DNA from 2 places in the Sphingopyxis sp. GW821-FHT12C06 genome. Region 2 is predicted to be linked to the other one. Evidence: predicted binding sites of a transcription regulator. Region 2 holds the regulator's gene; the other holds the start of a gene.
What was found. Region 2 encodes LexA, which represses DNA repair genes until DNA is damaged. Its sites were predicted from a motif close to GTTCCNCNCTTGTTCT; they were not measured.

Region 1: a site for LexA is predicted at 13,919-13,934, ahead of AC1RRJ_RS07375 (ATP-dependent helicase). Genes of this name have one in related genera too.

The regions. Positions count from the first base shown of each region.
Region 1 is NZ_JBXAQR010000002.1:396,620-412,042, forward strand. It holds gene purB (adenylosuccinate lyase) at 1-222, shown strand, start outside; gene AC1RRJ_RS07305 (lipopolysaccharide assembly protein LapA domain-containing protein) at 442-786, shown strand; gene pyrF (orotidine-5'-phosphate decarboxylase) at 783-1,457, shown strand; gene AC1RRJ_RS07315 (phosphoribosylanthranilate isomerase) at 1,569-2,198, shown strand; gene trpB (tryptophan synthase subunit beta) at 2,195-3,406, shown strand; gene AC1RRJ_RS07325 (hypothetical protein) at 3,403-3,582, shown strand; gene trpA (tryptophan synthase subunit alpha) at 3,575-4,378, shown strand; gene accD (acetyl-CoA carboxylase, carboxyltransferase subunit beta) at 4,375-5,226, shown strand; gene AC1RRJ_RS07340 (bifunctional folylpolyglutamate synthase/dihydrofolate synthase) at 5,382-6,728, shown strand; gene AC1RRJ_RS07345 (AmpG family muropeptide MFS transporter) at 6,786-8,342, opposite strand; gene AC1RRJ_RS07350 (response regulator) at 8,485-8,922, opposite strand; gene AC1RRJ_RS07355 (pseudouridine synthase) at 9,078-9,929, shown strand; gene rsmD (16S rRNA (guanine(966)-N(2))-methyltransferase RsmD) at 9,935-10,477, shown strand; gene AC1RRJ_RS07365 (MFS transporter) at 10,584-11,855, opposite strand; gene AC1RRJ_RS07370 (sensor domain-containing diguanylate cyclase) at 12,011-13,816, shown strand; gene AC1RRJ_RS07375 (ATP-dependent helicase) at 13,938-15,423, shown strand, end outside.
Region 2 is NZ_JBXAQR010000002.1:627,233-642,655, reverse strand. It holds gene AC1RRJ_RS08445 (hypothetical protein) at 1-94, opposite strand, end outside; gene AC1RRJ_RS08440 (DUF952 domain-containing protein) at 214-522, opposite strand; gene gyrA (DNA gyrase subunit A) at 519-3,176, opposite strand; gene AC1RRJ_RS08430 (hypothetical protein) at 3,492-4,706, shown strand; gene AC1RRJ_RS08425 (hypothetical protein) at 4,765-5,673, shown strand; gene AC1RRJ_RS08420 (PAS domain-containing sensor histidine kinase) at 5,670-7,052, shown strand; gene AC1RRJ_RS08415 (citrate synthase) at 7,112-8,398, opposite strand; gene gltX (glutamate--tRNA ligase) at 8,436-9,890, opposite strand; gene AC1RRJ_RS08405 (ComEC/Rec2 family competence protein) at 9,962-12,121, shown strand; gene lexA (transcriptional repressor LexA) at 12,075-12,767, opposite strand; gene AC1RRJ_RS08395 (molybdopterin molybdotransferase MoeA) at 12,834-14,024, opposite strand; gene moaC (cyclic pyranopterin monophosphate synthase MoaC) at 14,021-14,494, opposite strand; gene trpC (indole-3-glycerol phosphate synthase TrpC) at 14,701-15,423, opposite strand, start outside.

The sequences.
Region 1 (15,423 bases), 230 kb from region 2:
ACGCAGGCGGGCGCCAGCCGCGAGGAAAGCTATGTTCTCGTCCAGCGCAACGCGATGAAGGTATGGGACAGCGATGGCGCGCTTTCGCTGCTCGAACTGCTCAAGGCCGACACCGACGTGACCGCGAAGCTCTCGGCCGAACAGCTCACCGACCTGTTCGACCTTGGCTATCATATGAAGCATGTCGACACGATCTTCGATCGGGTCTTCGGGGCGGCATAAAGACACCAGGCCCTCTCCTTCAGGAGAGGACAGCGAGACTTGCGAACTTGTTCGCCAGTCGCAGCGGGTGGGGGCTATCGGCCTTACGCAAGGTCGATGGCCCCACCCCAACCCCTCCCCTGAAGGAGCGGGGCTTGGTTGCTGCCGACCCAAAGACTGGAAACCCGCGCCAAAGTCGCATAGGTAGCGGAACAGGGCCGATTGAGGGAGCAAGCCAAAGTGGGAATCCTGCGAACGATCATCTGGGTCTTGCTGACCGCCATTCTGGTAATTTTCGCGATGGCGAACTGGCTTCCGGTCACCGTCACCATCTGGCCTGGCGAGGTGCTCGACACGAAATTGCCGGTCCTGATCCTCGGCGCCTTCCTGATCGGCGCCGTACCGATGTGGATCGCACTGCGCACCGCGCGCTGGACGATGAAGCGCCGCCTTGACGCCAGCGAGCGCCAGCTTGCCGACCTCCGCGCCATGGCAAACCGCGCCGCCGAACCGGCACCGCCCATCGCTGCGCCCGCCACAACCCCCGCTAACGACAGCCCCACCCTACCGCTGGAGACACCATGAGTTCGCCGCTTTATCTCGCCATTGACACCCCGCAGCTCGATAGCGCGCTCGCGCTGGCGCAGAAGGTGCGGCATCATGTCGGCGGGCTGAAGCTCGGACTCGAGTTTTTCTGCGCCAACGGCCATCATGGTGTGCATGAGATGGGCAAGCTAGGCTTGCCGATCTTCCTCGATTTGAAGCTCCATGATATTCCGAACACCGTCGCCAAGGCAATCCAGGCGCTGCGTTCGCTCGAACCGGCGATCCTCACGGTCCACGCCGCAGGCGGTCGCGCGATGATGGAAGAAGCAAAGGCTGTGGCGGGGCTGAATACCAAAGTTGTCGCCGTGACGGTGCTGACCAGCCTCGACGCACCCGACCTCGACGACATAGGCGTCGGCGGCAACCCGCATGACCAGGTCGTGCGCCTCGCCGCCCTCGCCCGCCAATCGGGCCTCGATGGCATCGTGTGCTCCGGTCAGGAAGTGAAAGCGGCGCGCAAGGTCTGGCCCGGCGGCTTTTTCGTCGTCCCCGGCGTGCGTCCGGCGGACGGCAAGGCGGGCGATCAGAAACGCATCGTCACGCCCGCACAGGCGATGGCCGACGGCGCCTCGATCCTCGTCGTCGGCCGCCCGATCAGCCAGTCGCAAGATCCCGACCTTGCCGCGCGCGCCATCGAGGCGACGCTTTAATTCTTTCCATTCCCGTTCGTGTCGAGCGACGTCGAGATATCCGTCGAAGCAGCGCAAGATCGAGCGCCATCCCGACTTCGCTCGATGCGAACGAATAAACAGAGACCGATCATGTCCCCACTCGTCAAAATCTGCGGGCTGTCGACGCCCGAAACCATCGACGCCGCCATCGAGTTCGGGGCGACGCACATCGGCCTCGTCCATTATGCGCCGAGCCCGCGCCATGTCGACCTCAAGGCCGCCGTCGCGCTGCGTCAACGCGCCGCCGGACGCGTCAAGGTTGCGCTCCTGCTCGTCAACGCCTCGCAAAAGGAGACGAGCGACGCGCTCGCCGCGATACGCCCCGACATCATCCAGTTTCACGGCACCGAAACCCCCGAATGGCTGGCGACGGTCAAGCGTCTCGTCCCCGCCGAGATATGGAAAGCCGTCGGCCTCAAGGATGCCGGGACGCTCGACCGGATCGAACAATATCACGGCATCGCCGACCGCATCCTGTTCGACGCGCCCGCCGCTGCGATGCCCGGCGGCAACGGGACCCGGTTCGACTGGTCATTGCTCAAGAACCATCGTCACAGCATGGATTGGGGCATTGCCGGCGGTCTCTCTCCTGACAATGTCGCCGAAGCGATCGCCGAAACCGGCGCGCCGCTGGTCGATGTCTCGTCGGGCGTCGAAAGCGCGCCGGGTGTCAAGGATGTGGACAAGATCGCCGCTTTCCTTAAAGCGGCCGGGCTATGACAGACTTGCCCAACAGCCTTCGCAGCCAGCCTGACGAACGCGGCCATTTCGGTGACTTCGGCGGGCGCTATGTCGCCGAAACGCTGATGCCGCTGATCCTCGACCTCGAACGCCACTATCGCGCGGCGCAGGTCGACCCCGCGTTCAAGGCCGAGTTCGAATATCTGCTGAAGAATTACGTCGGCCGCCCGAGCCCGCTGTGGCTCGCCGAGCGGCTGACCGAGGATCTCGGCGGTGCGAAAATCTATCTCAAGCGCGAGGATCTCAACCACACCGGCGCGCACAAGATCAACAATTGCATCGGCCAGATCCTGCTCGCCAAGCGGATGGGCAAGCAAAAGATCATCGCCGAAACCGGCGCTGGCCAACACGGCGTCGCCACCGCGACCGTCGCCGCGCTCTTCGGCTTGCCCTGCACCATCTTCATGGGCGCGGTTGACGTCGCACGGCAGCAGCCCAATGTGTTCCGCATGAAGCTGCTCGGCGCCGAAGTGGTCGCGGTCGAATCGGGCGCGAAGACGCTCAAGGACGCGATGAACGAGGCGCTGCGCCATTGGGTCGCGAACGTTCACGACACTTTCTACATCATCGGCACCGTCGCCGGCCCGCACCCCTATCCCGAGCTTGTCCGCGACTTCCAGTCGGTGATCGGCACCGAAGCGCGCGAACAGATCCTCGAGGCCGAGGGTCGCCTCCCCGACATGCTCATCGCTCCCGTCGGCGGCGGATCGAACGCGATCGGCCTGTTCCACCCCTTCCTCGATGACGAAAGCGTCGAGATCGTGGGCGTCGAAGCCGCGGGCGAAGGCCTCGAAGGAAAACACGCCGCCAGCCTCGCGGGCGGCAAGCCGGGCATCCTCCACGGCAATAAAACCTATCTGCTCCAGGACGAAGACGGTCAGATTACCGAAGCGCACAGCATCTCGGCAGGCCTCGACTATCCAGGCATCGGCCCCGAGCATAGCTGGCTCCACGACATCGGCCGCGCACGCTATGTCCCCGTCACCGACGCCGAAGCGCTCGCGAGCTTCCAGCGCCTGTGCAAACTCGAGGGCATCATCCCGGCGCTCGAAAGCGCGCACGCGATCGCCGCCGCCGAACGCATCGCGCCGACGATGGACAAGGACAAGATCATCATCGTCAACCTGTCGGGCCGCGGCGACAAGGACATCTTCACCGTCGCCGACGCGTTGGGGGTGGAGCTGTGAACAGCCGTCAGAAATTCGCCCTGCTCCTGCTGTTCTTTGCAATCACATTCATTCTTGTGAGCCAGACGGGATGGGCCGCCAACGGCCTGGTTTTCTACGGGCTGATAGGCATTTTCATGATCCTGAATATTGCACTCATTTCTTTCAAACTGCGCCAGAGATCAGAGCATGAGTGACCGCTTCACCACCGCCTTCGGCAAGCCGCACCCCGCGCTCGTCGCCTTCATCACCGCGGGTGATCCGACCCCCGCCGACACCGGCGCGATCCTCGACGCGCTCGTCGCGGGCGGCGCCGATGTGATCGAACTGGGCATGCCCTTCACCGATCCGATGGCCGACGGCCCCGCGATCCAGGCGGCGAATTTGCGCAGCATGGCTGCGGGCACGAAGACCGCCGACATCTTCGCGCTCGCCGCCGCTTTTCGCGCGCGCCACGCCGACGTCCCGCTCGTCCTGATGGGCTATGCCAATCCGATGACGATCCGTGGGTCCGACTGGTTCGCCGCCGAATGCGCGAAAGCCGGCATCGATGGCGTGATCTGCGTCGATATCCCCGCTGAAGAAGACCCAGAACTTGGTCCCGCGCTGCGCGCCGCCGGGGTCGACCTCATCCGGCTCGCCACCCCGACCACCGATGCCGCGCGGCTGCCCGCCGTGCTCGAAGGCGCAGGCGGCTTCCTCTATTATGTCTCGGTCGCCGGGATCACGGGGCTGCAGCAGGCCGCGCAGGCGAGCATCGACGAAGCCGTCGCGCGGCTGAAAGCCACAACCGACCTTCCCGTCGCGGTTGGCTTCGGCGTCCGCACGCCGCAGCAAGCCGCCGACATCGCGCGCGTCGCCGACGGCGTCGTCGTAGGGTCGGCGCTGGTCGAAATCATCGCAAAGCATGGCGCCGACGCCCCCGCCCATGTCGAAGCCTTCACCCGTTCGCTCGCCGATGCTATTCACGGCGCAAAGGAGATCGCCGCATGAGCTGGCTCGACCGCGTTCGCAACGCCCTGCCCTTCGCCGCCAAGCGCGATACCGCCGACAATCTCTGGCACAAATGCCGCCAGTGTCAGCAGATGGTGTTCGTCAAGGAATGGGAAGATAATCTCAACGTCTGCCCGCGCTGCGAACATCATGACCGCATCGGTGCGACCGAGCGTTTCGCACAGCTGTTCGACGGCGGCATCCACGAACTGATCGCGGCGCCTGCCGCGCCCGAAGATCCGCTGAAGTTCCGCGACACCAAAAAATATGTCGACCGCATCAAGGCCGCGCGCACCGCGACCGGCGATCGCGACGCCTATCAGAACGGATTTGGCCGCATTTCGGGCCAGCCGGTCGTGATCGGCGTTCAGGATTTTGCCTTCATGGGCGGATCGATGGGCGTCGCCGTCGGCGAAGCCTTTGTCGCCGGGGTTGAACAGGCGATCAAACGCGGCACCCCCTATATCGCGATCACCGCTGCCGGCGGCGCGCGCATGCAGGAAGGCACACTGTCGCTGATGCAGATGCCGCGCGCGACCGTCGCGCTCGCGCGCCTGCGTCGCGCCGGCCTGCCCTATATCGTGCTGCTGACCGATCCCACGACCGGCGGCGTCACCGCCAGCTATGCGATGCTCGGCGACGTGCAGATCAGCGAACCCAAGGCGCTGATCGGCTTCGCGGGCCAGCGCGTGATCGAGAACACGATCCGCGAGAAACTGCCCGAAGGCTTCCAGCGCGCCGAATATCTGCTCGATCACGGGATGATCGACATGGTCGTCGCGCGCAAGGATCTGCCCGAAACGCTCGGCCGCCTCATCGGGTATCTCGCACCTGAAAAGGCTGCCTGACCAACGTCGCAACGAAGCGTCAGCTCTCTATTCTTGTCACCCCGGACTTGATCCGGGGTCCATGCAGCCTGTGCGGCAAATGGATGCCGGATCAAGTCCGGCATGACGAAAACGAGGGAGCCTGACGACAACTTCACGATCAAGGCTCGATATAAATGCCCGACCACGCTCACAGCACCGACCCCGCGGTCCAGACCCAGCTCGATCGCCTCGCCGCGCTCTCGCCGGGCCGCGACATTCTCGGCCTCGAACGCATCGCCGACATCTGCGAGCGCCTCGGCAACCCGCAAAACCAGCTCCCGCGCATCTTCCACGTCGCAGGCACCAACGGCAAAGGCTCGACCTGCGCCTATCTGCGCGCGATCCTCGAAGCGAGCGGGCGCACCGTCCATTGCTACACCAGCCCGCACCTCGTCCGCTTCAACGAACGCATCCGCCTCGCCGGAACACTGATCGACGATGCGCTGCTCGCTACGCTGCTCGAAGAAGTGCTCGACGCGGCTGCCGACCTGCACGCCAGCTTCTTCGAAGTTACCACCGCCGCCGCCTTGCTCGCCTTCGCGCGCATCCCGGCGGACGATGTCATCATCGAGGTTGGCCTCGGCGGCCGTCTCGACGCGACCAACATCATCCCCGCCCCGGCAGTCTGCGGCATCGCCTCGCTCGGCATCGATCATGAGGCCTTCCTGCTCGCGCCCGAGGCCGGAACCCCTGACGACCCCGCCGTCCGCATCGCGTGGGAAAAGGCCGGGATCATCAAGCCCGGCACCCGCGTCGCGACGCTCGCCTACCCCGCACCGCTGACCCAAATCATCGCCGAACGCGCCGCCGAAGCAGGCGTCACGCTTTTTTCAGAAGGCACCGACTGGTCGGTCGAACCCGAAACCGACGGTTTCCGCTGGACCTCAAACCTCGGCGATGTCGCCGAAACGCTCAGCCCGCGCATGACCGGCGCGTATCAGGCGCGCAACGCCGGGCTCGCGATCGCGATGCTCCACCTCGCCGAGCCGCGCCCCTCGGGCGCCGCCATCGCACGCGGCGCCGCCGATGCCTTCTGGCCGGGGCGGATGCAGCTGCTTTGCAACGGACCGCTCACGACGCGCATGCCCGACGGTCATAATATCTGGGTCGACGGCGGCCATAATCTCGACGCTGCGCATCAACTCGCCGCGCTGATCGGGCAGACCCTCGCCCGCCGCGAGCCGATCGACCTCGTCCTCGGCATGCTCGCCAACAAGGACGCCGCAGGCTTTCTGCGGGCACTCACGCCGCATATTGGCAAGCTCGTCGCCGTCCCGATCCCCGGCCACGAACACCACACCCCCGCCGATCTCGCCCAGATCGCCCGCGACGCCGGCATCGCGCATGTCTCGGCGCAGGACGATCTGCCCTCGGCCATCCGCGCGCTCTCGACCGACAGCCCGGCGCGCAACATCCTGATCGGCGGCTCGCTCTATCTCGTCGGGCAAGCACTTGAACTCAACGAGGAATGGCCCGCCTGAATCCGCCCCATCACTTTGCGACAGCGAGGATCAAAACGCTTCGCAAGCTTGCTTTTCCTATGCCGTCTCGGGCGCCTTGCCCTTCCACGCCAGCAGCATGCCGGCAACAAAAGCGGCAAGCGACACGGCGAGAATATGTCCCCCAAGGTCGAGTTGCTGATACAGCAGCACGCCGACGAGGCCGGCGACGATTGCCCCGAAACCGACGATGCGCCACGCACCGACCGGCTGCTTGAGCTCCTGCGCATCAACCACTTTGGTCTGACGGACACCTTCCACCACATAGCCCTTGTGCCACAACATCCAGAGCAGCAGCATCCCGGGGATCGCCGCCGCGACCGTGAAGCCCCAGAAGCCCACCCAACCGAGCTTTTCGGCCACGATCCCGGCAGGCCCGGCCATGAAGGTCCGTCCGACCCCGGCAAAGGACGACAGCAGCGCGAATTGCGTCGCGGTATAGGCGATGTTCGACAGGCCCGAGAGATAGGTGGCGAAGACCGTCAGACCGATGCCGCTGGTCAGATTCTCGGTCACGATCGCCGCAACCAGCATCCAGTAACTGTTGCCCGTGGCCGCCAGGATCATGAACATGACATTCGAAAACATCATCATCAGGCCCGAAATCAGCAACGCCCGGCCCATGCCGAGCCACAACAGAAAAGGTGCGCCCAGCGCCGACCCGACGATCAGCGCGCCAAAGCCCCACAGCTTGTTCGCCGAAATATAGTCGAGATCGGGAAAGCCCAGATCGACGATCATCGGCCCCAGCATCGTCTGCCCCATCGCGTCGCCGACCTTATAGACGAGGACGAAGCCAAGGATCAGGAACGCGCCGTGCCGCGTCAGGAATTCGCGGAACGGGTTGACGACCGCTTCGGTCAGCCATTGCCCCGCCTTCATGCCCCCGGCATGCTCGAACCGGTCGACGAATTTCCCCGGCCCCGCCCAAAGCGCACCGATGATCGCCGGAACGATACAAAAGGCGGTCAGGCCATAGGCCGTCGCCCACCCCAGCCCCAACCCTTCGTTCGATGCAAAATAGATCGTGCCGGCGCCGGCAATCAGATTGCCTGTGCGATATCCGAACTGGTTGGTCGCGGTGCCGTGCGCAAATTCGTCTTCTTCCAGTATCTCGATGCGATAGGCGTCGATGACGATGTCCTGCGTCGCGGACAAAAAGGCGGTGATCAGGGCCCAGACCGCAAACAGGCCGATGTCGCCGGGCTGCGGATTGCTCGCGCCCAACTGCCAGATCGCGACGAATAACAGCGCCTGGATGAAGAACAGCCAGCCGCGCCTTTGTCCGAACGTCTTGGTCAAAAACGGCAGTGGCAGCTTGTCGACCAGCGGCGCCCACAGGAATTTCAGCGTATAGGGAATGCCCAGCGCGACTGCGAAACCGATCGTCGCGGTATCGATCCCGACCTTGGCAAGCCAGAAGGTCATGGTCGCGATCAGGAGCGTCAGCGGAAAACCGCTCGATATGCCGAGCAGGAAGGTGATCATCGGGTTTTTGCGCAAATAGGGGCGGAACGCCGGAACCGACAGCGCGACGATCATCAACCCGCCCAGGATCGCAACGAAAATGATAAACCGACTCAGATCAACTGACATACCGTCGCTCCCCGCGCAGCCGCTTCGCGGATGCGATTGTTCCGAAGAATGGGCCTAAAGCCTTGGGGACAAATTGGAAGCGGGGAATTGAGGCCCGGCGATCCCGGTCTTCGGTTCGTCGCGGTCCGGTACGCGTTGCGGCTCAGGCGGCCTTCGGCTGCCAATAGGTCTGGAGCCCGCTCACCTTGCGCGGCGCCTTGTTCTTGCACAGCATCGTTTCGATCGCATGCACCGCGCCCAGCAGCGCCGAGGCGCTGTGTGGCTTGTTCAGGCATGCGAGCGCGATGTCGCTCGCATCATCGGGGCATTGGCCGGTCACGAGCAGCACCACGATGCCACGATCGCGCGCCAGCCGCGCCACATCGCGTCCGCTCATATGCCCCGCCAGATTGAGGTCGAGGACGATGGCGTCGAGTTGCTGGCTCGCGAGAATGCCGACCGCCGCCTCGCCCGAATCGACCGTCGCGACAACGTCATATCCGCCATGTTTCAGCGTCCGCTCATTGTCGAACGCGACCAGCGGATCATCTTCAATGATCAGCAGCCGCTTGATGCACGACGGGCGGGACGCGAAGAGCATTATGTACTCCCTTTAACGGCCCCATGCCGCGCTCCGGGCCTTCCTGCAAGATTGCTTCTGCTTGCCATCGACGAAGCGACATATTTCCGGCTATGAGCGTGATCACAAAGCCACAGTTTCGTGGCCATAATCACAAGAAAGCCGCGTCTGTACCGATGACGACCCGTCGCCCTCCCCGTTCCGCTCCCGATCGCGACGCTCCGCGCGACGCCCCCCGTGGCCGCCGCGCCGCCCGCGCCGACTCGCCCGCGCGCAAACCCAAGCCCGACGAGGGCGAACGCGAAGAGGAAGGTCCACAGCGCATCGCAAAGCTGCTCGCGCGCGCCGGTGTCGGCTCGCGCCGCGATGTCGAACGGATGGTCGAGGAAGGCCGCATCGCGCTCAACGGCCAGATCATCGTGCACCCCGCGCCGCTGTTGACGTCGCTCGAAGGCCTGACCGTCGACGGCGACCCGGTCGCCAAGCCCGTCTCGACGCGCCTCTATCGCTTTCACAAGCCCGCCGGCTGCATCACTGCCGCGCGCGATCCCAAGGGCCGCAAGACGATCTATGATCTTCTGCCCAAGGGCCTGCCGCGCCTGATGCCCGTCGGCCGCCTCGACTATAATACCGAGGGGCTGCTGCTCATGACCAACGACGGAGAGTTCAAGCGCCAGCTCGAACTTCCCGCCAGCGGGGTCGAGCGCACGTACCGCGCCCGCGCCTTTGGTGACATCAGCCAGACCCAGCTCGAGGAACTCTCGATGGGGATCGAGATTGACGGCGTGCGCTATGGCAAGATCGACGCCAACCTCGAACGCCGCACCGGGCGCAACCAGTGGGTCGAAATGACGCTGACCGAAGGCAAGAACCGCGAAGTGCGCAAGGTGCTCGAACATTTCGGGCTCCAGGTCAGTCGCCTGATCCGTACCCGCTACGGCGTATTCGAACTCGACGGCCTGCCGATGGGCGCGGTCGATGTCGTGCCGCGCGACGAGTTGTTCAAATTCCGCCGGCATCTCGGCTGATGGCGATGCGGGTTATTTCGGGTGAATGGCGCGGCCGCAAGCTGGTCGCGCCCAAGGGCGATACGACGCGTCCGACCGCCGACCGCACGCGCGAGACCCTGTTCTCGATGCTGACGAGCCGCCTCGGCAGCTTCGAAGGGCTGGTCGTTGCCGATCTGTTCGCAGGCTCGGGGGCGCTCGGGATCGAGGCACTGTCGCGCGGCGCCGCGCAATGCCTCTTCGCCGAACAGGATCGCGACGCGCTGGACATATTGCGCAAGAATCTGGGCTCGCTCGAGGCAACCCCGCGCGCGGATGTCCGCGCGTCATCGGTGCTCTCGCTCGGTCCGGCGAAACGCACTTACGACCTGCTGATGCTCGACCCGCCCTATGGCACCGGTGCCGCCAGCGTCGCGCTCGACAAGCTGAACCGCCTCGGCTGGATCGGCCCCGACAGCTGGCTCTCGGTCGAAACCGCGCATGATGAGGTCATCGACGTCGCGGGCTTCGCGATCGACGCCGAACGCAAGGTCGGCAAGGCCAAGCTGACGTTGCTGCGGGTCGAATAACCCTCACGTCTCAAATTTTGTCATCCCCGCGAATGCGGGGACCCAGACTAGGCAACGCAAGGCCTCACTGGGCCCTCGCTTTCGCGGGGATGACAATGAAAAGTGGCTAAGCTCTGGCGGCCTGCCGCTTTACCATCGTCAGCCCGACCCAGCTCAGCACCCCGGCGAGCGCCAGATACAGCCCGACCACCGCGGTCCCGCCCCGATCGCTCAGCGCCTGCGCGATGATCGGCGCCATCGCGCCGCCCAATATGCCGCCAAGGTTGAACGCCATCGACGCCCCGGTATAGCGCACGCGCACCGGGAACAAATCGGTCAGCCACACGCCGAGCGGACCATAGACCAGGCCCATCACGAACAGCGCGCTCGCCAGCCCCAGCCCGACGATCCACCATGACCCCGACGCCAGCGTCGGTCCGAACATAAAGCCGATCAGTATCGTCGCGCCGCACCCCCAGGTCAGTACGCGCTGCGCGCTCATGGCGTCGCTGGCATAGCCCGCAACGATGATTCCGACCGCCATGAACAGGATCGCACCAAGCTGGATCAGCAGGAACTGCTCTTTGGGATAACCCAGCACCGTCGTCCCGTGCGCCAGCGCAAACGAGGTCGCAAGATAGAAGATCGCAAAGCAGGCGACGACCGCGAAGGTCCCCGCGAGCGTCACCAGCACATGGTTGCGAAGCAATTCACCGATCGGAATCCCGGCGGGCGGCCCCTTCTCCATCGCCTCGGCAAAATCCGGCGTCTCGCTGATCTTCAAACGCACCCATAACCCCAGCCCGACGAGCACCGCCGACAGCAGAAAGGGAATCCGCCAGCCCCACGCGGCAAAATCGGCATCGCTAAGCGTCAGCCCAAGAATCAGGAACAGGCCGTTTGCGGCAATAAACCCGACCGGCGCGCCGAGTTGCGGGAACATTCCGAACCGTCCGCGCCATCCCGGCGGCGCATTCTCAACCGCAAGCAACGCCGCGCCGCCCCATTCGCCGCCCAGCCCGAACCCCTGACCGAAGCGCAACAGGCATAGCAGCAATGGCGCCACCCACCCGACCATCGCATAGGTGGGCAGGAAGGCGATTAGCAGTGTTGACGCCCCCATCAGCATCAGCGACGCAACCAAAGTCGACTTCCGTCCGATGCGGTCGCCATAATGGCCGAACACGATCGCCCCGACGGGCCGCGCGAAAAAGGCGAGGCCGAAGCTCATGAAGCTGAGCATCAGCTGCGCCGACGGCGATTCCGAAGGAAAGAACAAAGGCCCGAACACCAGCGCCGCCGCGGTACCGTAAATGTAGAAATCGTAAAATTCGACCGCAGTGCCGACAAGACTCGCGGTCAGGACGCGGCGATGCGCGCGATAGGGTGCCAGATCCATGGGCGATGCCTCTCCGCTTCTATTATCGGCGCCGCTTTGAACGCCTTCCCGTGCTCCATCAAGCGGAATAGGCGCCTGATGGAGGGGGACGCCTCACAACCCCGTCGAAACCGGGGTTAACCTCTTGCCAATTATCGGCTAGCTAGAACCCGACGATGCGTTTGGCTACAATCACCAACTGGGCTTACGGGGCAACCGTCGTGCTGACGATCGTGTCGAGCACGACCATGATCTTCGCGTCCAACGCCCAGGAGCATGAACGCGCAGCGGTTGAGCAGCGCTACGAACTCGATCAGGCAACCTCCGAACTGGGGATCGACATTTACGCGCTGAGCGACCGGGCGCGGCAATATGTCAACACCGGCGACCCGACCTATCTCGCCGCTTATCGCAGCGAGGCCGCGGCGCTCAAGACCGTCGAGGACCGCATCCGGCATATCGGCGACGCTGGCGCCATTCCGGGCGAACTCGGCGCGTTGAAAAAGGCGATCAGCCTTGCAGACCTGCTCCACGACGAGCAGGAGACCGCTCTTGCGGCTTACGAAAAGGGTGATGCTGGCGCGGCACGCCAGTTGCTGTTCGGCGCCGAATATGAACGCCAGCTCGACCGCGCCGAAATCGAGGTCCAGCGTTTTCAGGATCAGCTCGACGGCCGGATAGCGACACAAATTGGCAACGCGACCGATCTCGCCCGTTTGTGGAAGAGTATTTCTGAGATCGTCCTCGGCATGACCGCGCTGCTCGTCCTCTGCGTACTCTATTTCGTGTTCAAACAGCGCGTGCTTCACCCCGTGGTCAAGCTCAGCGATGTGGTCAACCGCCTCGCGGTACAGGATTTTGCCGCCGAGCCGCCCGAGGTCAGCCATATCGACGAGATCGGCGACATGGCGCAGGCGATACGCATTTTCCGCGAAAACGGCCTTGAACGCCAACGGCTCGAGGCCGAACGCGACGCCGACCGGATGATGCGCGACCTTCTGTCGCGGATGACGCAGCGCATGCAGGGGTGCGATACCCTCCACGACCTGAAAGAGGTCGTCCAGCGCTTCGTCCCCGAGATTGCGCCGCAACTGCCGGGGCGGCTCTATCTGCTCGACCGGCAGCGCAACGTTGTGGTCGAGGCGTGCAGCTGGCTCGACCCGGCCCGGTCGGGAACCCAGTTCTCGGCCGTTTCCTGCTGGGCGTTGCGCCGCGGTCTCCGCCATCGTCCGGCGGGCGGCCATGTCGATGTGCCGTGCGATCACATCGAGCGCGAGACCGGACAGCCGGTGGATACGCTGTGCCTGCCGCTCACCGCACAACGCGAGACGCTGGGCCTGCTGTATTTCGAGATGCCGGACGCCGACATGGTGCGCACCGCGGTGCCCGAAATCTATTTCGACATGCTGGCGGAAAATATCGGGCTGGCGATCGCCAATCTGCAACTGCGCGACACGCTGCGTGAGATGGCAATGGCCGATTCGCTGACCGGTCTCGCCAACCGCAGGCAGCTCGGCCACATCCTCGAAACCCAAATCGCGCAGGCCGAACGCCTCGGCGAACCGCTTGGGTGCCTGATGATCGATGTCGATCATTTCAAGCGCTTCAACGACGAACATGGTCATGAGGCCGGCGATGCGGTCTTGCGCGGGGTTGGACATGTACTCGCCCATGTCACGCGCGAATCCGGCCTCGCTTTTCGCTATGGCGGTGAGGAGTTCCTGATCCTGCTCCCGACCCTCTCGCCGGTGCAGGCAGAAGAGCGCGCGCAGGACATCCGTACCCGTATCTCTGCGCTCCGGCTCGGGCATGGCGACCGCGACCTCGAATCCATCACAGTTTCGATTGGCGCGGCGGTTGCACCGGACCATTGCAGCTTTGACCGGCTCGTCCGGACGGCGGACGCCGCACTGCTGCGCGCCAAGACCCTCGGCCGCGATCGCGTGGAAGTGGCGAAGACCCGGGATTCCCAGGCAGCTTAGGAAGAGGCGCGCGCAGCAACGGGCTCCCGCTTGTGCGGGGAGGAGAAAGCGAAGGGTGAGATGACGACCATCCCCCTCACCCCACTGGACAGCCCCGCCGCTGTTCCCTAATCGTTCGCGCGTGAACAGCCTCCCCACCTCGCCGCCTGATCTGCCTCCCCCCGGTCCCTCGGACCCGCCCTATCTGCAAGGCCTCAACGGGCCGCAGCGGCAGGCGGTGCTCACCACCGAAGGCCCGGTGCTGATGCTCGCGGGCGCCGGCACCGGCAAGACCGCGGCGCTCACTGCGCGGCTTGCGCATATCATGGCGACGCGACGCGCCTGGCCGTCCGAAATCCTTGCCGTGACCTTCACCAACAAGGCGGCGCGCGAGATGCGCGAGCGCATCGGCCGCATGGTCGGTGACGTCGTCGAAGGGATGCCCTGGCTTGGCACCTTCCACAGCATTTGCGCCAAGATGCTACGCCGCCACGCCGAACTGGTCGGGTTGCAAAGCAATTTCGCCATCCTCGACACCGACGACCAGCTCCGCGTCCTCAAACAGCTGATCCAGGCCGAAGGGCTCGACGAGAAGCGCTGGCCCGCGCGCCAGCTCGCCGGGCTGATCGACAAATGGAAAAACCGCGGCCTCGTGCCCGCCGACCTCGATGCCGGCGACAAGGAAGCCTATGCCGACGGCAAGGGCCAGCATTTCTACGCGCTCTATCAGGCGCGGCTGAAGACGCTCAACGCCTGCGATTTCGGCGACCTGCTGCTCCACATGCTGGTGATCCTCAAAAATCACCGCGACGTGCTGGAGCAATATCAGGAACGCTTCAAATATATCCTCGTCGACGAATATCAGGACACCAACGCCAGCCAGTATCTCTGGCTGCGCCTGCTCGCCCAGCAGCGCAAGAATATCTGCTGCGTCGGCGATGACGACCAGTCGATCTATTCCTGGCGTGGCGCCGAGGTCGCGAACATATTGCGCTTTGAAAAGGACTTCCCTGGCGCGACGGTGATCCGCCTCGAACAAAATTACCGCTCGACCCCGCAGATCCTCGCCGCCGCCTCGGCATTGATCGCGCAGAACAGCGGCCGTCTCGGCAAGACGCTGTGGACCGACCTCGAACCGGGCGACAAATTGCGCGTCGTCGGCGTGTGGGACGGGCCAGAGGAAGCGCGGCGGATCGGCGAAGAGCTCGAAAGCCTCCAGCGTCAGCGCACCTCGCTCGACCGCGCCGCAATCCTCGTCCGCGCGCAGTTTCAGACACGCGAGTTCGAGGACCGCTTTATCGCGATCGGAATGCCATACCGCATCGTCGGTGGTTTCCGCTTCTACGAACGCGCCGAAATCCGCGACGCGCTTGCCTATCTTCGCCTCGTCAACTCGGCCGCCGACGATCTCGCCTTCGAACGCATCGTCAACACGCCGAAGCGCGGCCTCGGCGACAAGGCGCTCCAGCGCATCCACCAATATGCGCGCCACGAACAGGCGTCATTGCTCCACGCCGCCGCGCGCCTCATCGAAACCGACGAGCTGACCCCGCAGGCCCGCCGCCAGCTCGCGAATTTCGTCGCGCAGGTGCGTGGCTGGCAGACCAAGGCGAACCAGCTCTCGCATC
Region 2 (15,423 bases):
CCCAGCCGTCGGCTTCATATGTCGGGAAATGGGCATAGCCCTCGGCAGCCAGCGGTGCCGCAGGGCCTGCAAACAGGAGGAGGGGGGGGGCCACGCACAAGGCTCTCATATCATTTTCCTCTTTCCGCGTTGTGGTGACTGCTTTCGTCGTTTGGACCCCGGATCAAGTCCGGGGTGACGAAAATAGAAGCGGCAGGCCCTCCGCCTCGGCCGTCAATCGCGCTTCTGCAACCCGATCACCGCGTGGATTGGCAGTTCGGCGTAGAGGTGCGGGAAGAGGGCTCCGCCGCGCGCCTCTTCCCAGCGGATCGCGTCGCCGAGGAGGATCAGATCCACCTCGGCGATCATCAGGCCGGTCTGGCCCGCAAAATGCTTGGCCAGCGTCGCGTCGAGCTGTTCACCGGTCGACAGGTGGATATAACCATCGGTGATATCCACCGGCGCCCCGCGAAAGACGCGCTCGCGCTCGAAATCGGCCCATTGCTGGGCGGTCAGCACCTTATAGGCCGTCGAGGCGGTCATTCGGCGGTTCCGTCCGTTGCGGTTTCAGTGTCCGCAACTTCTGTTTCGACGGTTTCCGCCTCTTCCTCATCGCTTTCCTCGATCAGCGCGGCCGACACGACATGTTCGTCCTTGGAGACGTCGAACAGGCGCACGCCCGCCGAGCCGCGACCGATGACGCGCATCGAATCGAGCCCCATGCGGATCAGTTTCGCCTGATCGGTCACCAGCATCAGTTGATGCGTCTTGGTGGCGGGGAAGCTCGCCACAACCGGCCCGTTGCGGCCGATATTGTCGATATTGGTGATCCCCTGGCCACCGCGACCGGTGCGGCGATATTCATAGGCCGACGATAGCTTGCCATAGCCGTTGGAACAGATGGTCAGGATGAACTGCTCGCGCGCGGCGAGTTCGGCCATGCGTTCGCCATCGAGCGTCGGCTCATTCTCATTATCCTTCCACGGTGCGGCGCGCAGATAGGCTTCGCGCTCGTCGCCGGTTGTGCCGACGCGGTGGAGGATCGACAGCGAGATCACCTCGTCGCCATCGCTCAGCCGCATGCCGCGCACGCCGGTCGAATTGCGGCTCTGGAATTCGCGGACATCGTCGCCGGCGAAGCGGATTGCCTTGCCCTGACGCGTCGCGAGCAGCACATCGTCGCTTTCGTCGAGCAAGGCGACGCCGATCAGCCGATCATCCTCATCCTCGCCCTCGAACTTCATGGCGATCTTGCCGTTCGTCGGGACGTTGGTGAACGAATCCATGCTGTTACGACGCACATTGCCCTTGGCGGTGGCGAACATGACGTGGAGCTTGCCCCATTCGGCCTCATCCTCGGGCAGGGGAAGGACGGTCGAGATCGTCTCATCCTTGCCGAGCGGCAGCAGGTTGACCATCGGGCGTCCGCGCGTCGCGGGGCCGCCCTCGGGCAGGCGCCATACCTTCATCCGATAGACTTTGCCGAGGGTCGAGAAGAAGAGCACCGGGGTGTGCGTCGACGTGACGAACAATTCGGTGACGACATCCTCGTCCTTCGTCGCCATGCCGGCGCGGCCTTTGCCGCCGCGACGCTGGGCGCGGAAAGTGTCGAGCGGGGTGCGCTTGATATAGCCGTCGAGGGTGACGGTGACGACCATCTCCTCGCGCTCGATCAGATCCTCGTCGTCGATGCCGTCGGCGGCGGGAGCGAGGAGAGTACGGCGCGGCGTGGCGAATTCGTCGCGCACCGCGATCAGCTCTTCGCGCATCACGGCGACCAGCTTGTTGCGGTCGGCGAGGATGCTCAACAGCTCCTCAATTTCGTCCGCCAGCTCTTTGAGTTCTTTGCCAATATCGTCACGGCCCAAGGCGGTGAGACGATGCAGGCGCAGATCGAGGATCGCCTTCACCTGCGCTTCGGACAGGCGATAGGTGGCGCTGTCCTCCATCTCGCCCTCGATCGCTTCGACGAGGCGGATATAGGGGGCGATGTCGCCGACCGGCCATTCGCGGGTGAGCAGTGCGTCACGCGCCGCCGCCGGGCTCGACGAGCCACGGATGATGCGGACGACTTCGTCGAGGTTCGACACCGCGACGACGAGGCCGAGCAAGATGTGCGCCCGGTCGCGCGCCTTGGCGAGTTCGAACTTGCAGCGGCGGGTAATCACTTCCTCGCGGAAGGTGATGAACGCCTCGAGGATCGTCTTCAGCCCCATCATTTCGGGGCGTCCGCCGCGGATCGCCAGCATATTGGCGGGGAAGGACGACTGCGCCGGGGTGTGACGCCACAATTGGTTGAGCACGACCTCCGCGGTCGCGTCGCGCTTCAGTTCGACGACGACGCGGACACCCTCGCGGTTGCTTTCGTCGCGGATGTCCGCGACGCCTTCGATCCGCTTGTCGCGCGCGGCTTCGGCGATCTTCTCGACCAGACCCGACTTGCCGACCTGAAAGGGAATCGACGTCAGCACGATCGACTGACGGTCGTTGCGCCCTTCTTCGATGACATGCGTCGCGCGCACCATCACCGAACCGCGCCCGGTGGCATAGGCGTTGCGGGCGCCGCCCTGACCCAGCATCATTGCGCCGGTCGGGAAATCGGGGCCAGGGACGATCGCCATCAGCTCGTCGAGGGTGATTTCGGGATTGTCGATCGTCGCGAGCGTCGCGTTGATCACTTCGCCCAGATTGTGCGGTGGAATATTGGTCGCCATGCCGACCGCGATGCCGCCGGCGCCGTTGACGAGCAGGTTCGGGTAACGCGCCGGCAAAACCTGCGGCTCCTGGCGGCTGGCGTCATAGTTGGGCTGGAAGTCGACGGTGTCCTTGTCGAGATCGCCGAGCAGGGTCATCGCAACCTTGGCGAGGCGCGCTTCCGTGTAACGCATCGAGGCCGGCGGATCGGGATCCATCGAACCGAAATTGCCCTGGCCGTCGATCAACGGCGCGCGCATCGACCAGTCTTGCGTCATGCGCGCGAGCGCGTCGTAAATCGAGCTGTCGCCGTGCGGGTGATAGTTACCCATGACGTCACCGACGATCTTCGCCGATTTCTTGTACGGCCGACCGGGAACGAAGCCGCCTTCCTGCGCCGAATAGAGGATGCGGCGGTGGACGGGCTTCAAGCCGTCGCGCACGTCGGGCAGCGCACGGCTGACGATCACGCTCATTGCGTAATCGAGGTAAGATGTCTTCATTTCGTCGACGATGTTGATCGACGAAATGCCGTCTTCCGACGGCGGCAAATTCACATTTTCTTCGGTCAAGACCCGGCCTTTTTTTCTTCTTTCGGGAGATGTTTTTTTCCTAGCCGATGGGGGCAGCGAAGGCCAGCGATTCGCGCGATTTTCTGCCAGATTTTTCCTGTCCGAAACGTGCTGGAAACCGGGCGCTTCGGGGCCCGCAAATCGTGGCGCTTTTGGGCCGCCCTGTCGCAATTTCGCGGCTTGCCAATCGCCTCTTCGCCCCTAAAGGTCGGCGGTGATGACCGTTTTTTCGTCCGGCGCCCGTCGATGGCCCTGATCGCGCTGATCGGCGCCAGCGAAACGCTGCCCGATGGCAGCTTGCGCGCGCTCGTCACCGTGGCAGGGGAGACGCTGATCGAGCGTCAGGCGGCGCGATTGGCGGACGTTGGCGTGACCCATATTGCGGTCGCTGTCGGTGCGGTTCCGGCCGAGCTGCTGGCGACGTGCGACCGTATCCGTCGGCGCGGCATGCGGGTGACGTCGGTTCGGGCCGCGGCTGACCTTATGAACATGGTCGAAAACGACGACCGGATCATTCTGGTCGCCGACGGGCTGCGCGCCAGCGGTACGCATTATGCGGCAATCGCACGGCCCGGGTCACCCGCGATCCTCGTCACTGGCGACACGATGCTGACGCAGGGGTTCGAGCGGATCGATGCGACGCGGCGCTGGGGCGGGCTCGCCTGCATTTCGGACAAGATGGTCGCCGACCTCGCCGCGATGCCGGGCGAATGGGACATGATGTTGACGCTGCTGCGCCTCGCGGTGCAGGCGGGCGCGCGGCGGCTATATTGCGAGCCGGCCTTGTTCGAACAGGGCGAGATTGCGATCGTCACCGACCGCCCGACTGCGGCGTTGATCGAGCAATCGAGCCTGCAGCAGGTCGAATATGGCGGGATGGGGCTTGGTCGCTCGGCGATCATGATGCCGTTGATCCGGCTGGCCGGGCCGCTGCTCGTAAAGTCGCCGAACACCGCACGCTATCTACCTTATATTACGGCGCTCTTGTGGATCATCGTCGCGCTGCTCGCGGCGAGCGGGCTTGCCGCTGCCGGGGCACTGGTCGCGATCTTCGGCGGTCTCTGTCTTACCGCGATGCGTTTCCTCTCTGCATTTCGTGCCGAAAGTGCAGCGCAGGACCGTGCACGCGAGGTGATCCGCACCTTTGCCTGGGTGCTGCTTGCTATTTTCCCCTGGCTGTTGTCGCTCGCTGGGCCTGCGCACAAGATGCCGCCCTTTTCCGAGGCCGCGCTCGCGCCCTGTCTGGCCGCGGCGATCCTGCTCGCGCGCTGGCTTTATGAGGATTCGGGAGAGAAGAGGCGCTTCCACTGGCTGCTTCCCGACGCCGATCAGGCATGGATATTGCTCGCGCCCGCGCTGTTGTTCGGCTTTGCGCCTTTGATGTTTGCGATCCTGCCATTGCTCGCGCTGTTGCAAATCCTGCTGTGGCTGCGCCTCGCGCGGCGGCCGGAACCACGGTAAAACAAAGCACTTCAAGGTTTAGCGCCTATTAACGTCATGCTGTTATTGGCGGATGCGCATGGCTGAATTCTCCTCCTTGCCCGGCATCGACCTGCCGTCGCCGACGCTCTCGGCGCGCCTGCGCGAGCTTGCCGATTATCTGGCGGCGCCCGCAGCCGGGCGCCTGACCGAAGAACAGCGCGCGCTTTCGCTGGGCATCACACGCCGGCTCGTCGCCGATGTAGCGGCGCGGCTCGATTCGGCGATCGATGCGGAGGTGCTCTGGCGCGATTGGCTGGTCGGCGGCTTACCTGGTCCCGAACGCTTTGCCGCAGCTTGCTTTGCGCGCGCCGAGGAACATCGCTGGCGCGAACAATCTGCGCAGCAGAGCGGCCCGCCCGAGATGCTTCCCCGCGAATCCGCCGGGGTGAGCGACGAAGAGCCGGCCTGCGGCGAAACTTTGTCAGCAACCGATCGCGCCCATCTGGCGCTGCAAATTGCCGACCGCCGCCGCTTCGACGCGCTCGGTCATCCGGCGCTGGGCGTTGCCGACCTCGACCCCCTGATATTTCGTGGGCTGCTTCACGACATTGCGGCGTGGCGCCTCGGCCAGATCAGTCAGGACCATCGCCGTGCCGCCGCGCTAGGCGATGCGGTGCGGGCAGCAATGGACCGGCAGGCGGACGAGCGCGGCATCGACGCCGCTGCCAAGGCCTATCATGATATGCTGGCGGCGCGCGGCGCGCTGTCCGACACGGCTGCAACCGCAATCACCCGGCATGACTGGCCAGTGGTGATCGCGCTGGCTGCCGTCGCATGGCACCGCAGCTATGGCGATATGGCGCTCGCCTTGCTGACGGCGGGCGCCGTTACATTGCCGTCGCTGCTCGGGCCGTTGCGGCTCGACCGGGTCGCACTGGCGCCGCTCGAGGCGTCGCTTGCGATGCTGTCGGCGCGGGCCGTTGCGGGCCAAGGTGACGGAAAATGAGAAGCGAGCACATCATCCACGGTCGTATCGACCGGGCGGGCTTGCTTATCGGTGCCGACGCACCCTTGCTGCGCCTGCAACAACGCGCGGGCGCAGATCTCGGAAAGCCGCTGGCGCTGCCGCATCTGGCGCGGCTTGCCGCGCTGGCGCAGCGGTTGCAAACCGACATCAATCGCCCGCTCTATGCGGCCGATGATCATAGTGACGTTCATGCGCTCGTCCGCATCATTCCCGATTCCGATGGCGCAAGCGTCGAAATCAGCGACTGGCGCACGCGTCCGGTCGCTCAGCCGCTCATGCCGGCGATGGTAGCGGCTAGTATGACGCCGCAAAGCTGGACGTGGGAATGCGATCAGCAATTGCGCATGGTCGCATTACGTGCCGGAGCCGACGCGCCACCGATTCCTGAAGACTGGGAAGGGCATTCGCTGTCCGAATTGTTCGAACTGCAGCCCGACGAGGACGGCCGCTTTCCGGTGCTGCGTGCTCTGGCGCGGCAGATGCGGTTCGAAAGTCAACGCGTGCGCGCCGATGGACAGACCGCGCGGGTGTCGATGACGTTGTCGGGCGAAGCTGTATTCGATGCGACGGGGCGCTTTACCGGCTTTCGTGGCATTGCCGCGCCCGCCGATGAGCCGGCGGCGGATCATCCGCCCCAAGTGCAGGCGGCGCTCGACCCGGCCTTCGGATCGCTGCCGCTTTCCGATCCGATTTTCGGACGAAGGATCGACGGCGCGCTGCGCGGGCCGCTCAGCCGCATCATCGCGACGGCCGAGACGATTTCCGGCCAGTTCGACGGTCCGATCCGCGCCGACTATGCGCGCTATGCGGGTGATATCGCGCATGCCGGGCGCCATTTGCTCGGCCTGGTCGACGACCTGGCTGACCTCCAGAATATCGAACGCCCGGGGTTCAAGGCGGCGCAGGATGAAATCGACCTTGGCGACCTCGCGCGCCGAGCGGTCGGTCTGCTCGGTATGAAGGCAGAGGAAAAGGGCATTCGCATCGATGCTCCGAGCACCGACGACCAGATGCCCGCGACCGGCGAATTCCGCCGCGTACTTCAGGTTCTGCTCAACCTGCTCGGGAATGCTATCCGCTATTCTCCAGAAAATTCGCTGATCTGGATACGTGTCGATCGCGAGGGGAACCGGGCGATGGTGACGGTCGCCGACCAGGGTCAGGGGATCGACTCCGGGCAACAGGCGGTCGTGTTCGAGAAATTCGAGCGGCTGGGCCGCACGGACAGCGGCGGATCGGGACTTGGCCTCTATATCGCTCGTCGCCTCGCGCGGGCGATGGATGGTGACCTGACTGTCAACAGCGCGCCGGGACAGGGCGCGCGCTTCACCTTGAGCCTGCCGGCGCGCGACGTCTGAATCGAAACGGCGGCGCAGTTGCCTGCGCCGCCGTTTGAAATCTGTCTGAAATCGAAAGCTTAGCGCTTGTCGACCGGCACGTACGGGCGATGCGTCGGACCGGTGTAGAGCTGGCGCGGACGGCCGATCTTCTGTGCGGGGTCCGAAATCATTTCGTTCCACTGCGCGACCCAGCCGACGGTGCGGGCGAGGGCGAAGAGCGCGGTGAACATCGTCGTCGGGAAACCGATCGCCGACAGGATGACACCTGAATAGAAATCGACGTTCGGGAACAGCTTCTTCTCGACGAAATAGGGATCGTTGAGCGCCATTTCCTCGAGCTGCAGCGCGACTTCGAAGACGGGATCGCTGACCTTCAGTGCGTCGAAGACTTCGCGCACGGTCTTCTGCATCACCGTCGCGCGCGGATCGTAGTTTTTGTACACGCGGTGGCCAAAGCCCATCAGGCGGAACGGATCATTCTTGTCCTTCGCGCGGGCGATATATTCGGGGATGCGGTCAGGTGTGCCGATTTCGCGCAGCATGTTGAGCGCGGCTTCGTTGGCGCCGCCATGCGCAGGGCCCCACAGGCAGGCGATGCCCGCCGCTATGCATGCGAAGGGATTTGCGCCCGACGAACCCGCGAGGCGGACGGTCGAGGTCGACGCATTCTGCTCATGGTCGGCGTGGAGGATGAAAATACGGTCGAGCGCGCGCTCGACGACCGGATTGACCACATATTCCTCGGCGGGAACGCCGAAGGTCATGCGCAGGAAATTGCCGGTGTAGCTCAGCGAATTGTCGGGATAGACGAAGGGCTGGCCGACCGAATATTTATACGCCATCGCCGCGATCGTCGGCATTTTCGCGATCAGCCGGTGGCTGGCGATCATGCGCTGGCGCGGGTCGTGGATTTCGGTCGAGTCGGGGTAGAAGGCGCTGAGTGCGCCGACGACGCCGCACATCACCGCCATCGGGTGCGCGTCGCGGCGGAAGCCGCGATAGAAGGTCGCGAGCTGTTCGTGCAGCATCGTGTGGCGCGTGATTGTGTTTTCAAACGAAGTCAGTTCACCGGCGTTCGGCAGTTCGCCGTTCAGCAGCAGGTAGCAGGTTTCCATGAAGCTGGAATTTTCGGCTAGGTCGCCGATCGCATAGCCGCGGTGAAGCAATACGCCTTCGTCGCCGTCGATATAGGTGAGCTGCGATTCGCAGCTCGCGGTCGACGTGAAGCCCGGGTCATAGGTGAAGGCACCGGTCTGGGCGTAGAATTTGCGGATATCCACGACATCCGGACCGACCGTGCCGGACAGCACGGGGCTTTCGATATTCTTGTCGCCCAGGGTGATTTTCGCGGTCTGGTCGGTCATGGCTTTCCCCTATTCATTGGGCTGAGACGGTGATCGGCTACGCCCCTGCCGGAAAATTGTGCGCTGCGTCAAGTCGCGCCAGGCTGGTATCGCGGCCAAGCAGCAGGAGTACGTCAAAAATTCCCGGCGATATTGTCCGCCCGGTCAGCGCGGCGCGCAGCGGCTGGGCCAGTTTCCCGAGTCCGACACCCGCGGCTTCGCTTTCTTCGCGAATGGCGGCCTCGACCGATTCCTGTGACCAGTCGGGCAGCGCGCGCAAGCGGTCGGCGATCGACGCCAGCATGCCAGCCGGGGTGTCTTTGAGCACCGCCGCGGCCTTTTCGTCGAACGTCAGCGGTTCAGGCACGAACAGGAAGGTCGCGCCATCGGCGATTTCGTGGAGCGTCTTGGCGCGCGGCTTCAGCGCCGCCATCGCTTTCGTGAGCAACGTCTGCTCGTCGGCGGTCAGATCGCGGCCGACCAGCTTGCCCGTCATCGGAGCGACCAGCGCGGCGAGGCGCGCGTCATCGGCTTCGCGGAGATAATGGCCGTTCAGATTTTCGAGCTTCTTGAAATCGAAGCGCGACGGCGAGCGGCCGACATGACCAAGGTCAAACCATTCGACCGCCTGCGCGCGGCTGATGATTTCGTCGTCGCCGTGGCCCCAGCCGAGGCGGAGGAGATAATTGTTCACCGCTTCGGGCAAATAACCCATTTCGTCGCGATAGGCGTCGACGCCCAGCGCGCCATGGCGCTTCGACAGCTTCGCGCCATCGGCGCCGTGGATCAGCGGGACATGCGCATAGACGGGCTCGCGCCAGTTCATCGAACGCAGCAGCGCAACCTGACGGAAGGCGTTGTTCAGATGGTCGTCGCCGCGGATCACATGCGTCACACCCATGTCGTTATCGTCAACGACGACGCTGAGCATATAGGTCGGGGTGCGGTCGCTGCGCAGCAGCACGAAATCGTCGAGTTCGGCATTCTGGACGGTGACATCGCCCTGAACGCGGTCGCTGATCGTCACCGCGCCTTCCTGCGGCGCGCGCAGGCGGAGGACGTGAGGGATGGCGGGGTCACCGTCATTGCGGTCGCGCCACGGGCTGCGGACGCGGAAAGGCAGGCGTTTTTCCTGTGCTTCGGCGCGCATCGCTGCGAGTTCGTCCTGCGTCAGGTAACAGCGATAGGCTTCGCCCTTCGCCAGCAATTCATCGGCGACGGCGGCATGGCGGTCGGCGCGTGCAAACTGGAACACCGTTTCGCCGTCCCAGTCGAGGTCGAGCCAACGCATCCCGTCGAGAATTGCGTCGATTGCCGCGTCGGTCGATCGCGCGCGATCGGTGTCCTCGATGCGGAGCAGGAATTTTCCGCCGTGATGGCGCGCGAACAGCCAGTTGAACAGCGCGGTGCGGGCGCCGCCGATATGCAGGAAGCCGGTCGGCGAGGGCGCAAAGCGCGTCACCACATCGGCGCCGTTCGCTTCGACTGCAATTGCTTGATTTTCGGTTGCCACCAGGTTCTCTTTCACTCACTCTGTCGCCCCCGGATACAGGTGCGGGGACGGGGGTCGGGGGAGCCCCTAGCATGGCGACAAGGCAGCTTCAAACGCCCATTGGTACGCGCTGGGTTGCGGGATGGCGCAGGCTGGCCGACGCAATAGAAGCGCTGCTGGAGGCGGAACGCGAGCGGATCGGGCTTTGGCTGCCCGTTGCGCTCGGTGCCGGGGTTGCCGCCTGGTTCATTCTTCCGGCTGAGGCGCATTGGATCGGGCTTCTGTTGTTGCTCGCTGCGGGCGCACTCGGCGGCCTGCTGATCGGCTGGCACAGCCGGATGGGGCGAGCGGTTGCGATCGGCTGCGGCGTGATGGTAGCGGGAGTATTGTTGATCTGGGCGCGGTCGCTGTGGGTTGCGGCGCCGGTGCTCGCGCGGCCGATCACAACCGAATTTACTGCGGCGGTCGAGCGCGTCGAGCCTTTGCCCGCGCGTGGGCAGGTGCGTTTCATTGTCCAGCCGCATGATCGGCCGGACCTGCCGCCGCGCATGCGGCTTACCGCGGATAGCGAGCGAGCGGGCGATATCATGCCCGGTGAGGATATCGGCGTTCGCGCGCGCCTGATGCCGCCACCCGCCGCGAGTTTGCCCGGCGGCTATGATTTTGCGCAGCGCGCGTGGTTCGATCGCATCGGCGCCGTCGGGACGATTCTTGGCGAGATTGCGCGTGTCGAGGGACAAAGGGCACGCGCGCCGCCGCTGCGTGCGCGGCTCAGCGCGCATATCCACGGCCAGCTCGACGGATCGGCGGGCGGCATCGCCGCCGCGCTCGTCACCGGAGATCGCGGCGCGATCGCCGAGGTCGATGAAGAGGCGATGCGGCGCAGCGGGCTTGCGCATCTTCTGTCAATCAGCGGGCTGCATGTGACCGCCGCGGTGGGCTTTGCGATGTTGTTGACGATGCGGCTGCTGGCGCTGAATCGGCGGCTGGCGCTCGCGGGCTATGTGTTGCCGCTTGCCGCCGCTGCCGGGGCAATTGCGGGCGGGGCTTATACATTGCTCGCGGGTGCGGAGGTGCCCACGCTGCGCTCGTTCATCGCCGCGCTGCTCGTCCTTTTCGCCTTCCTGCTCGGGCGCGAGGCGCTGACCTTGCGGCTCGTCGCTGCAGGGGCGCTGATCGTGCTGATCTGGCGCCCCGAGTCGCTCGCGGGGCCGAGTTTCCAGCTGAGCTTCGCGGCGGTCACCGCGATCATCGCGCTCCACGAAAGCCGTTCGATGCGGGCATTTCTTGCGCGTCGCACCGAAGTTTGGGCCATTCGACTGGGGCGTGGCATTGTCGGATTGCTGATCACCGGTCTGGTGGTTGAGGTCGCGCTGGCGCCGATCGCGCTGTTTCATTTCCACAAAGCGGGACTTTACGGCGCGCTCGCCAATGTTGTCGCGATCCCGCTGACCACTTTCGTCATCATGCCGGCCGAGGCGCTGGCCTTGCTGCTCGACAGCGTAGGGCTCGGTGCGCCTTTCTGGTGGGTCACAGGGCAGGCGCTGGATCTGTTGCTCGCGCTTGCGCACGGCGTAGCCGCCGCTCCGGGGGCGGTCGCGATGCTGCCGAGCTTTCCCGCCTGGGGCTTCGGCCTGGCGATTTTTGGCGGGCTTTGGCTGTTGCTGTGGCAGACGCGCTGGCGCCGCGCGGGCTTCGCGCCGCTCGCGATGGGGATCGCGGCTTTGCTCGTGCAGCCACGGCCGGATGTGCTGGTGACGAGTGACGGGCGTCATATTGCAGTCGCGGCGCCGGGGGGCGGTTATGCGCTGCTTCGCGACCGTGCGGGCGACTATGTTCGCGATACGATGGCGGAGGCTGCGGGTCACGACGCTCCGCTCGTTGCGCTGGCCGACCTAAATCACGTCGAGTGCAACGCGGACTTCTGCCGCTGGCGGCAGGGCGAAGGAGACGACCAGCGCCATTTCCTTGTCTCGCGCGGCCGAGACCGGATCGAGGGGGCCGATATGGCGGCGGCGTGCGCCGCCGCCGATGTCGTGATCAGCGACCGCTGGTTGCCGCGCGAATGCGTCGCGCGCTGGTTGACGGTCGATCGCGACAGCCTCGCCGAAAGTGGCGGGCTTGCCATCTATACTGGTGACGGCCCGCGCATCGTCACTACGCTACGCGCGGGCGACGAACATCCGTGGCGCCGCCCGCCGCAGGTCAGTGGTAACGACGAAGCAGTCCCGACAACCGACCCTGCACGATGACACGATCGGCGGCGTAGCGCTGGGGCTCATAGGCGCTGTTCGCTGGGTCGAGCCGGATCATCTGGCCTTCGCGGCGGAAATATTTGAGCGTTGCGTCCTGACCATCGACCAGCGCGACGACGATATCGCCCTCGCGCGCGGTGCTGGCTTTCTGGATCAGCGCATAGTCGCCATCGAAGATGCCGGCCTCGACCATCGAGTCCCCCGAGACTTCGAGCGCATAATGCTCGCCCGCGCCGAGCAGCGCGGCGGGGACCGCAAGATTGTTGTGATCCTCGAACGCCTCGATCGGAACGCCCGCGGCGATTTTGCCGTGCAGCGGCACTTCGATGATGTCGTTCGCGGCGAGCGGACGCAGGGCGGGGGCCGGCTTGCGCAGCGGGACGATATTGTCGCGATCATTGTGCACAGGCGTATTCGCCGTCCTGGCGGCCTCCGGCACCTTGAGCACTTCGAGCGCGCGGGCGCGGTTGGGGAGGCGGCGGAGGAAGCCGCGTTCTTCCAATGCACTGATAAGTCTGTGGATTCCGGATTTCGACTTGAGACCAAGCGCTTCCTTCATCTCCTCGAACGACGGCGAAATGCCACTCGTGTCGAGCCGTTCCTGGATGAAGTGGAGCAGTTCATGCTGCTTCGCCGTCAACATCGTTCATTCTCCATGATGCCAAATACCGGACATAAGGAGAACGATAGTGGAACAGAGCGGAACTTGTCAAGCGATGGCGATATAATCGGCCATATCCCCGGCGCTGCGCGGCGGCGCGCCGATTTCGCGGAGGATCAGCGCGTTGGCGGCGATCAGCGGGAAAGTCTGGCCGCTGTCTTGCGCGGCGAAGGGAGTGAGCCGCCCGGCGTCGAGTCGGGCGCGTAGATAATCGCGGCGGCCATCCCCGGCAGCCAATGGCGCGGCGAGGGGGGCTTGATGGACCGGCGGCAGCGGATCGCGCGCGCCAGCGAGGTGGCGGACGAGCGGGAGCAGGAACAGCGTCGCGGTGACGAAGGCCGAGGAGGGGTTGCCGGGCAGACCGAGCAGGATCGCATCGCCGATGGTGCCCGCGACCAGCGGCTTGCCGGGGCGCATCGCGATCTTCCAGAAATCGATGCTCCCGCCCGTGTCTTCGAGCGCACCGCGGACATGATCATGATCACCGACCGAGGCGCCGCCAACAGTGACGATGACGTCATGATGGCGCGCCAGATCATTGAGAATGTTGGAAAGAAGGCCCCGGTCGTCGCGGGCGTGGAGCGGCAGGCTGACCTGTGCGGGTTCGGCGGCGAGCATTGCAGCGAGCATGACGCCATTGCTGTCGGGAATCTGGCCGGGAGATAGCGGACGGCCCGGCGGGACAAGTTCGTCGCCGGTGGTCAGGATCGCGACGCGCGGTCGCCCGCCGACCGAAAGCGCACCTGTACCGCCCATTGCGGCGGCGGCGATGGCGCCGGGGGTGAGGCGTGTTCCTGCCTCGAGCAGTGGCGTTCCGCTGGCGAAATCGGTAGCGCGTGCGCGGACGTGGCGGCCGGGTTCGCCCGGGCTCTCTCCAGATAATATCAATTTGTTTCCGTCAGTTACGGCGTCTTCCTGAATCAATATTGTGTCGGCACCGGCGGGGAGCATGGCGCCGGTGAAAATGCGCATGGCCTCGCGTGTACCGATTGTGCGCCGGGGTGTGGTTCCGGCGGCGATGTCGCCGACGATGGTCCACGGGCCGGGCAGGTCGGCGAAGCGGATCACATAGCCATCCATCGCCGACAAGGGCGCGGCTGGCTGGTCACGTTTTGCTCTCACATCTTCTGAAGTATATCGGTCAAGCACTTCGGATAAGGCAATATTTTCTGACGCCAGCGGATCACAGAGCGCCAGGAGCCGCGCCTGCGCGTCCGCGACGGGCAGCAGGTCACTCACTCGGCGCGCCAGTCGCCCGACCGTCCGCCGCTCTTTTCGAGCAGGCGAATGTCGCCGAGGATCATCGCGCGGTCGAGCGCCTTGGCCATGTCGTAGAGGGTGAGAAGCGCGACGGAGGCCGCGGTCAGCGCCTCCATCTCGACCCCGGTGGGGCCGGTGGTCGCGGCGGTCGCGCGGACCGCTATGCCGGTCGCTTCCCAGTCGAACTCGACGCCGACATTGGAGAGCGCGATCGGGTGACAGAGCGGGATGAGGTCGGCGGTGCGCTTCGCCGCCATGATGCCCGCGATGCGCGCGGTCGAGAGGACATCGCCCTTCGGTGCATTGCCGCTGCGGATCGCCTCCAGCGCCTCCGCCGACATGGTGATGCGTCCGCCCGCGACGGCGCGCCGCCGGGTGGGTGCTTTTGCGCCGACATCGACCATCGATGCGGCGCCGCTTTCGTCGAGGTGAGTCGGTCTGTTTGTCATGCCAGTGGAGCGAAGCAATGTGCGGGGGCAAAGGCAAGGGGGAAGGGCGTGTGCACTGCAAAACCCCGAAGAAGGCATTTCATTCCCCGTCGTCGCTGGGGCTTCGACAGGGCCAAGGCAGGTTAACGGCCGGATTTACGAGGAGCGGAATCTTGCCTGACACAGGCGGTGCGATTCCACGCGGAAAATCAGACGCGGCTGCTGCTTCAGCCCTCTAGCAGCGCCCTGGTTGCCGCCGTGACGTCATCCTGACGCATCAGGCTTTCGCCGACGAGGAAGGTTTTTACGCCGCTTTGGGCGAGGCGTTGGCAGTCGGCGTGGTTCGCGATGCCGCTTTCGCCGACGAGCAACGTGCCCGGCGGGACGAGCTTGGCGAGCCGTTCGGTGACGCCGAGGTCGGTTTCGAAGCTACGCAGGTCGCGGTTGTTGACGCCGATCAGGCGCGAGTTGAGCTGCGACAGCGCGCGGTCGAGTTCGGCTTCGTCATGGACTTCGACGAGGACGTCCATGCCGCGTTCGATCGCGGCGGCCTCGATATCGGCCATCATGGCGTCTTCGAGCGCGGCGACGATGATCAGGATCGCGTCGGCGCCGATCGCGCGGGCTTCGGCGACCTGCCACGGGTCGACCATGAAATCCTTGCGGAGGACGGGCAGGTCGCATGCGGCGCGCGCGGCGATCAGAAAATCCTCATGGCCCTGAAACCATGGCGCATCGGTGAGCACCGACAGGCAGGCAGCGCCGCCCGCAGCATAGGCACGAGCGTGGTCTGCAGGGCTGAAATCTTCTCTTATCAATCCCTTGGATGGCGAAGCTTTCTTGATTTCAGCAATCAAGGCAAAGCCGCCCGCGTCGATCCTGGTCTGCAGGGCGGCGGCGAAGCCGCGCACCGGGCCGGCGTCGATGGCGTCGAGCTGTGCGAGCGAGCG